2 regions of the Sporosarcina soli genome follow, and region 2 is predicted to be linked to the other one. Evidence: riboswitches for the same ligand, from Rfam matches in the RefSeq annotation. Region 2 holds a riboswitch; the other holds the start of a gene.

Region 1 (4,221 bases), on a different contig from region 2:
CGGCACAACAAGGCGTCCTTCCAAGTAATCATACAACTGAAGTGCCGTCAACGTCTTGAACTGGCGATCCGCCAAGTACTCCATCTGCTGTTCAAACGATTCCAAGGAAATTGTACTATTCATCGTACTCATCAACTCGAGCGGCAAAACCTGATGGTAGACAAGCACCGGCAGACCCACATCCATTGCAACGGTCTGCTTCGCAATATAGCCCGGCCTCTCTCCAATTGTAAGGATATACCAATCCTCTTCCTCCCGTACAATAGGATAACGATAACCTTCTTCCAACTCCAGTATAACGCCGCTCCGCAAATCAGCAGTCTCGTAAACTGCGGTTTTTTGCAACGTCCGGACAGCAGCGAACCGCTCCGGATGGACAACGGTCAAAAGCTTCTTTTTTTCAACCGGCGCCTCCCCCTTACGAATAAAGGCCGGCATATTTCCCAATCGAAGCTCATAATACACCTCATCCTCACCTATGATCACAACAGGCTGATCCGCAGCCAACTCGCCTATCTGCGTCAAAACCGCCCCCTTCATATAAAGCGGCTGACGCTCCTGCAATGTCAGCACTCGCTCAAATACCCGCTTCGTCACAAAACGATCCGTATCTTGCGCGAACACTGTGCCTTGCGACTCTACCAAAATCCAAATCGCACCCACACTTATGAAAACGAGCAAACACACAAGTAACCACACTCTATTAGCAATCTTCCACATAACTTTACCTCCACTGTCAATCAAGCAACGTATAGACGGAGATTTCCAGAAAAAGTTTCAAAGATTTTTTAAAAAGTTTTTAAGGCGTATTAGCAAATGAAAAAAGACGTCCATTTTGTTGTAAATGGGCGTCGGTTGGTTTTTATCTTTGCTTGATTGTACAAAACCAAGTGAACTTCTCAAGAATCCTGTTTTTACTGTAGCATTTCCCTCAACTTCTCAATCTCATCTTTTTCCAAGTGTGTTACTTCTGCAATAAAATCAGTTGATGTTCCTTTTCTCAACATCTCCAACACCACTTTTTTCACGCCTTGTTCTATTCCTTGCTCGATTCCCTTTTCTAACTCCAAATCAAAAACATTCTTAATCGTCGGGGAAGCATTTTCTTTATTATACAGTTCCATTAGCTCCGTCTCCTTTCTAATCATTGATCGGATTTCTTCCGATAGTTGTTTTGTGTACGCGTCAGGTAATTGTAACAAGTAATCAATAAAATGAAAAACAGCCTGAACTGCTGTGCGTGTATAGTTTTGATTGCGGATAAGTTCACGCATTAGCTTTCTTTTAAACAAATAACGTTGGTGTTCTTCATCTTTTGTTTGATACAAAGCTTTTGCAGCTAATACGATTTTACTAAAAATATTATCAGATTGTTCCAGTTCCTCGTCTGAATAAGCTTCCGTCTGGTAATTTCTATACATATAATGTAGCTGCGTGCCTAAATAATCGTATGTAAAGCGGTCAGGAATGGCATTTTTACTAGGTGACGTATGAACAGCGATGGCAACAATTTTTTCTTGATGACGGTCATAGATACGGTAGAAGTATTGAAACATACGTTCAGGAAAATTTGTTTCTTTTTTACTTTGCACTTCAATATGAATGAGAATCCATTGCTCTTTTCCATTTTTCAACCGAACTTTTGCCAATCGATCTGCAAAACGCCGGCCTTTTTTCTTATCCGCAATTTCCTGAAACAACTCCTTATCCAAAAAGTCTGGACTCTTACCAAAATCAATCTGCGCATGTAGCTCGGGAACAAAAAATAATAGAAAATCTTCAAACAGTTCCCCAATCACCTTTTTCCACAAACCGTCCTGATCCACCAAGCTTCCACCATAAGGCGTTGTTTCTTCTCTGACCCATGCAACAACCATTTACAAAACACCTCCGAAACTAATTTCAGATTATTAGATCAATTATAACACGAAGCGAACATACGATTCAATTATTAGCCAAAGTTGCCGAAGAGCATATCCCATTCATTCACGGTAGAACCTCGTATCCATGTACAGATATACTAATTTCCCCGCTATCAATTTGCAGGGCACAGTTTTTTGGCTTTTCTCAAAAGTAAAATAGAATGACAACTATCCACGCACCAATTTCAGCATCCCTTTTATTCCATCACACTACTTCAGGCCGACTTTATTCAAAATTAAATGAATAATTCCATCTTCGACTTGCAATTGTAACTAATTCCGTATATAGTGAGGGTAATTAAACATTTACTTATTTCGAACTCTTGAAGTAAGGATAGAGGCGCAAAGACCATTAGTACACAATCAGAGGATAATGAGGTCCTATGAAGATTGTGAAAAGGGGGATTTGCCGAAGTGGAGAGAAGCTCATTATCTCGAAGCTGGTTCTGGGTTGAATAAGCACAGAATTGTCATATAGGAAACTATATGGAGGGCTATCTTATGCAAAGAAATAATCTATTATTTCACTGCAGCAGCGACCCTTCGTTGTTGCTTTTTGCGTTGATTTACAAGCTGCCCTTCTCCCTCTATTTATTTAAAATAATTGATAGGATGTGGAGAAATGATGAATTTCGGACAAATTGTAACAGCTATGGTGACTCCTTTTAATGAGCACGGAGATATTGATTTTGAAGCGACAAGGAACTTGATTGAGTATTTAATCGCCAATGGAACAGATAGTTTAGTCGTATCAGGTACAACTGGAGAATCTCCGACTTTAACGACTGAAGAAAAGGTCCAATTGTTCAAATTTGTAGTAAAAGTCATCAATGGAAGAGTGCCCGTAATTGCTGGAACGGGTTCAAACAATACAAGGGAATCTGTTGAACTGACAAGGTTAGCAGAAGATATAGGTGTTGACGGCGTTATGCTCGTCGCTCCCTATTATAATAAACCTTGCCAAGAAGGGATGTTCCAACACTTTCAAACAATTGCGGCAGCCACTTCTTTACCTGTCATGCTATACAATGTACCAGGACGAACGATGGCCAATATTGCCGTCGATACAGTCGTGCGCCTTGCCGAAATTTCGAATATCGTCGCCATTAAAGAAGCGAGTGGCGATTTAGATGCAATGGCTGAAATCATTGAGCAGACACCGACAGATTTTTCCTTGTACAGTGGCGATGATGGCTTAACGATCCCTGTATTATCAATTGGTGGCGTAGGTGTTGTTTCCGTCGCAGCTCATATTATAGGCAATGAAATGCAAACGATGATCAAAAACTTCAAAATGGGTAATATCAAAGAAGCGGCTTCAGATCACCGTAGACTGTTGCCAGTGATGAACGCACTTTTTGCTGCTCCGAATCCATCACCATTAAAAGCGGCATTGAACCTAAAAGGAGTTCAAGTCGGTGGCGTTCGTTTGCCGATGATTCCTTTGAACGACGAACAATTGCATGCACTTCAGCGTACATTGTCAATCTATGATGAGGTTACAGTCTGATAACTGTCAGAAGCTCTATCGATGGAAATTAAATTTACTAGACTCCATCCTACCATTGCAGGGTATAGAAAAATATATATTCTTGCGATAATGAATATCATAAAAATGGCACGTATAACGCATGTCAATCGTACATGCGTTTACGTATCAAAGAAAGGAACTCATGTCACTTGTACATGTGTTCCTTTTTTGATTTGTTCGCGCTCCCCCACTAAAACACGAGAGCTCTATCGTCATATTTATGTGTGTATTATTGAATCTTCCCGACAGGTTTTCACGTAGATGAAAGGGAGGTGAAAAGATGAGAAGGATTTTCGGCATTTTACTAATCATATTTAGCCTGTTCATTGCACTAGGCGGTTTACTCACGCTCGGAGAGGATTACAAAGCTTCGCTGTTCGGCATTTTTTTCATTAGCCTGCCGCTTTATATGGTTGGTCATATAGTGAGAACCAATATGTGGCAGGCGAAGCAAAAAGGTCTTCGATGGATTTGGGCGTATATCTATGTTGTTGGCATCGTTCCCGCCCTCTTTCTTTCCTATGAAGGATACGAGGATCTGAAAGAACAGACATTTTCCAACAATTATTTTTTGTTGTTTGAATCCACTTCTACGGATTACATCGGCGGTCTTTCCATCGGGTTTATCCTGCTCTTATTGCTGCTGTTCCTCTTTCCTTTTTATGAAACAACACGGAAAATAAGAAGGTTTATCGCGATTGCTGCAGTGGTTGTCACAGGGGCATATGTGAGCTATCAATATATGATGTGGGCGGATTATCGCGGCAT
Region 2 (4,221 bases):
TTTGAACAAAACGAATCAAGAACATTTTACCAATCCCTCTGAACCCACAGAAAATTCAACATATAGAGTCATGTTAGATGAATAAAGGCAAACGAATATAGTTGTACAAGTCCGGAGAGGAAATCCCAAAAAACACCTCTTCCTCACACAATGTACTATTGCATGCGAGCCAAGTTTCATTGATGTCGTTTTCATATAAAGCACTCGACGATCTTCCCTTTTCTGTAGCCTGAACGAAAAAACACCTTCTTCCCAGGCGATTCTCAATCGCTTGGGAAGAAGGTGTTCGATAAGTTCTCACTTTGCATTCATTTCAAGTGTTTTTTTCAATTGTTTCAAATGCCACTTTTCATGCAATCCGACAAAGGAAAACCATTGGATTAAAGGAACTTGCCCCAAATGAGGGTGTTTGAATGATTTCTCACAAAGAACATCCATCGTTGCAGACTCAAAGACATCTAATAAGAAGAGACGTGATTCATAAAGTTCATTTTTCATCTCGACAATCGATTTGTACACTTCCGTCGGCACGGTATCCGCTGGCTCTTCCACTTTCAATAAACGGCCCGACGTAAGCGCAAGTGGTTTCTTTGTACATTTTGGGCTATCAGGATTTTTCAGTTCTTCAGCGATCTTCGTGGCAATCAACGTTTCCATTCGAACCAGATGTTCGAATATTTGTTTTGGTGACCACCCTCCGTTTGTAGGGATCTTGTTGAACTGTTCATCCGTTAACCCTTCAATGGATTGATATACTTTTTTTCGGATACGATTATTTTTCCCAAACATCGTCTAGATTTCTCCTTTAATAACCTCTAAAACTGTTCGATTCAAATTTTCCTTCCTTACAATAGTAGCTTTTTTCGATTTTCGCAAGTGATTTTTCGCTAAAAAAAAAAGAGACATTCTCGCAAAATAATTTCGAATCATTTTAAGTATGGCTATCTTTCTTCTATGTGTATAGAATGCGCTTCAGAGTGAAAAAGTGACCCTCATATTTGACGATGTTAGATTCCTTTTTTCTGTTCCGTATTTCCGAACCAATAACCCGCTCCGATAAATATAGCGCCACCGATCACATTACCGATTGTGACTGGCACCAAGTTTGCTACCAAACCAGCCAGTGTAATGGTTTCAGGATGCGGAACCATTAGCGAAATGGACAGCAAGGTCATGTTTGCAATACTATGCTCGAAACCAGATGTGATAAAGGCGAATAAACACCAAAAAATGACGATCAACTTCGCGGTTTCTTCCTTCAATTTGAAGGAGCACCAAACGGCCAAGCAGACGAGAATATTGCACAGAATCCCCCTAAACAACAACTCCATAAATGGGGCATTCATCTTGTCGGCTGCCGCCATGTTCAGAAAATCCGCCGTCCCTCCCGTGGCAAGCCCTGTATAGAAAAAAAGTGCCGCAATAAGAACGGCGCCAGCAAAGTTGCCAATATAGCTGAAAAGCCAAATTTGGATCGTTTCAAGCCAAGTCGTTTTCTTCGCCAATGTGCCAATCATCAGGATCATATTATTACTCGTAAACAGATCGGCGCCCGCCATTAACACCAGGCTTAAGGCTATGCCGAATGTGAGTCCCATGATTATTTTTGTTCCTGCAAAACCAGTAGGACCGAGCAAACCGCCCACCGTAAAAATGAGAATGATTCCAAATCCGACAAAAAAACCTCCCATCATTGTCAATATGAAATAGCTCCCTTTACTTGTACGGTATTGATTTACTTTTGAAACGGCTGTATCACCTAAAACACCAATCGTTGCTTTCATTCTTTTTCCCCTCCAGCTAGCCTTTGCTTGTCCAACCTATAGTAGAATTTCAATCCGTCATGATTATACAACCAAACAGAGAATCACGGCCCATCATTATGCTGTGCTTCATGTCTTTTCAGTGAAATATGCCAACTAACAAAACTAATAGGTCAGCAGAAACAAGTGCCAGATCCTTCGTTCCATTCGATGCCATCCGTGACACGCACCGTTCTGTCTCCCTATTTTCATAGAGAAAGGTTTCTTTTCCTTTAATAGTGAAAATTGCGAAGGAAAAGACAAAGGGCTTTCCCCTTGCCTAATCCATTTCCATTCCCTATACTAATATTGTTAATTCAATACTCCCATGCACTGATGGGATAGAGGCCGCAGCTTATAAGAGTAGATCGGACGAGATGCAATGACATCTTCGACTCCGTTTGAAAGGATGAGTTGCCGAAGTGTGGATCGTTCATTGACAATCCGGGCTGGTGATGTTTTCGAATAGGGACATCATTGTCACGTTTTTCGAACAACGTGGAGAACTATCTTCGGAAGGATTATTCGGACTTATGACAACCAGCCGTCGATCTTTTTCGTCGGCTTTTTTATATGTCTAAGCCTGCAACCTTCCGTCAAATAAAGGAGAATACAATTTGGCAAAAACATCTTCATCATCCAACGCACCACAGTTGAAAAGGTCGCTGAAAGCACGTCATTTAACGATGATCTCACTTGGGGGATCGATCGGAACGGGGATTTTCCTCGCGAGCGGTGGCGCGATCCATACAGCAGGACCTGGCGGCGCATTGCTCGCTTATGCGGCTGTTGGTATTATGGTTTACTTTTTAATGACAAGTCTTGCAGAAATGGCGGCTTATATGCCTGTCGCTGGCTCATTCAAAGTATATGCCACCAAATTCGTCGATCCGGCATTCGGTTTTGCGATCGGCTGGAACTATTGGTATAACTGGGCCATTACGATTGCAGCGGAACTAGCTGCAGTTGTCCTTATTATGAAATTTTGGTTTCCGGATAGCCCTTCCTTCGTTTGGAGTGCACTCGCCCTACTCATCATGTTCGGCTTTAACTATATGTCCGTCAAAGGATTCGGTGAGGCGGAGTTCTGGTTTTCACTCATTAAAGTGATCACCGTCATCATCTTTATCATCATCGGTTTCTTGATGATTTTTGGCATCATGGGCGGCGAAGCGATCGGCTTCACCAACTTCACGATTGAAGATGCACCATTCAATGGCGGCTTCTTTGCGATTTTAGGGATTTTCATGGCGGCAGGCTTTTCTTTCCAAGGTACGGAATTACTAGGTGTCGCCGCCGGAGAAAGTAAAGATCCAGGTAAAACAATCCCGAAAGCGGTCAGCACCGTTTTCTGGCGTATCCTTCTTTTTTACATCTTATCGATTTTCGTCATCGGGATGATCTTACCTTACACGGATCCGCGTTTACTGAGTGAATCCGTTTCTGTCAGCCCTTTCACCCTCGTTTTCGAACGGGCCGGATTCGCTTTTGCCGCATCTGTCATGAACGCCATTATCCTAACAGCGGTCTTGTCAGCAGGTAACTCCGGTATGTATGCATCTACGCGTATGCTTTGGGACTTGGCGCGGGATGGCAAAGCGCCTAAATTCCTTGGCAAGTTGGATAAAAGAGGTGTGCCAGTCAATGCTTTGATTGCTACGACGCTTGTCGGCTCCCTTGCATTTCTATCCACGTTCTTCGGAGATGGGACCGTCTATGTCTGGTTGCTGAACGCTTCCGGGATGGCCGGATTTGTCACATGGCTCGGCATCGCTGTCAGCCATTACCGTTTCCGCAGGGCCTATCTTGCACAAGGCGGCAATATCGACGACCTTCCGTACCGGGCAAGATTTTTCCCATTCGGTCCGTTACTGGCATTGGTCCTTTGTACATTCATCATTTTAGGACAAAACTTCCAAGCCTTCGTAGGTGGCGAAATCGATTGGAACGGTGCACTCGTTTCCTACATCGGGTTACCCCTTTTCCTCATCGTTTGGCTGGTCTATAAAGTGAAATATAAAACAAAATTGATTCCGTTGAAAGATTGCGATTTTGATAAAGAATAATAAAAGCCAGGTGCTATGACGATTTAACATGTCTTAACACCTGGCTTTTTTCTGTATATAGTTCTATGAAAATTCACCTTAAAGCTTCCAAGTACAGAGACACTTCTGAAACACTTGCATTCGGTTATGGTAAATCTAAAATGAAAAACTGGTATTATTTCATCATTTGATAATAGACATAAAAATTAAATATTGCAGGTATTAACAAACTCAGTGCAAGAAAAAAGACTGCTGCAAATTTAGACTGTTTAATAAGCCGTTCATCGCCTAATTTTAAGTATTGGAAGAAAGATAGGCTGAAATAAAAGCAAAGTACAATCAATATCAAGGAAAGTATCCCTAACCAATTCCCT

What was found. Region 2 has a riboswitch for lysine ahead of ACFPRA_RS04635 (amino acid permease). Riboswitches for the same ligand answer to the same signal wherever they lie in the genome.
Region 1: another riboswitch for lysine. It lies ahead of dapA (4-hydroxy-tetrahydrodipicolinate synthase); the one in region 2 lies ahead of ACFPRA_RS04635 (amino acid permease).

What each region holds. Positions count from the first base shown of each region.
Region 1 is NZ_JBHSNO010000015.1:253,601-257,821, forward strand. It holds gene ACFPRA_RS20220 (polysaccharide deacetylase family protein) at 1-720, opposite strand, end outside; gene ACFPRA_RS20225 (Rpn family recombination-promoting nuclease/putative transposase) at 915-1,877, opposite strand; lysine riboswitch at 2,250-2,427, shown strand; gene dapA (4-hydroxy-tetrahydrodipicolinate synthase) at 2,548-3,432, shown strand; gene ACFPRA_RS20235 (hypothetical protein) at 3,734-4,221, shown strand, end outside.
Region 2 is NZ_JBHSNO010000005.1:70,910-75,130, forward strand. It holds gene ACFPRA_RS04625 (DinB family protein) at 298-789, opposite strand; gene ACFPRA_RS04630 (formate/nitrite transporter family protein) at 1,008-1,784, opposite strand; lysine riboswitch at 2,137-2,319, shown strand; gene ACFPRA_RS04635 (amino acid permease) at 2,420-3,868, shown strand; gene ACFPRA_RS04640 (hypothetical protein) at 4,023-4,221, opposite strand, start outside.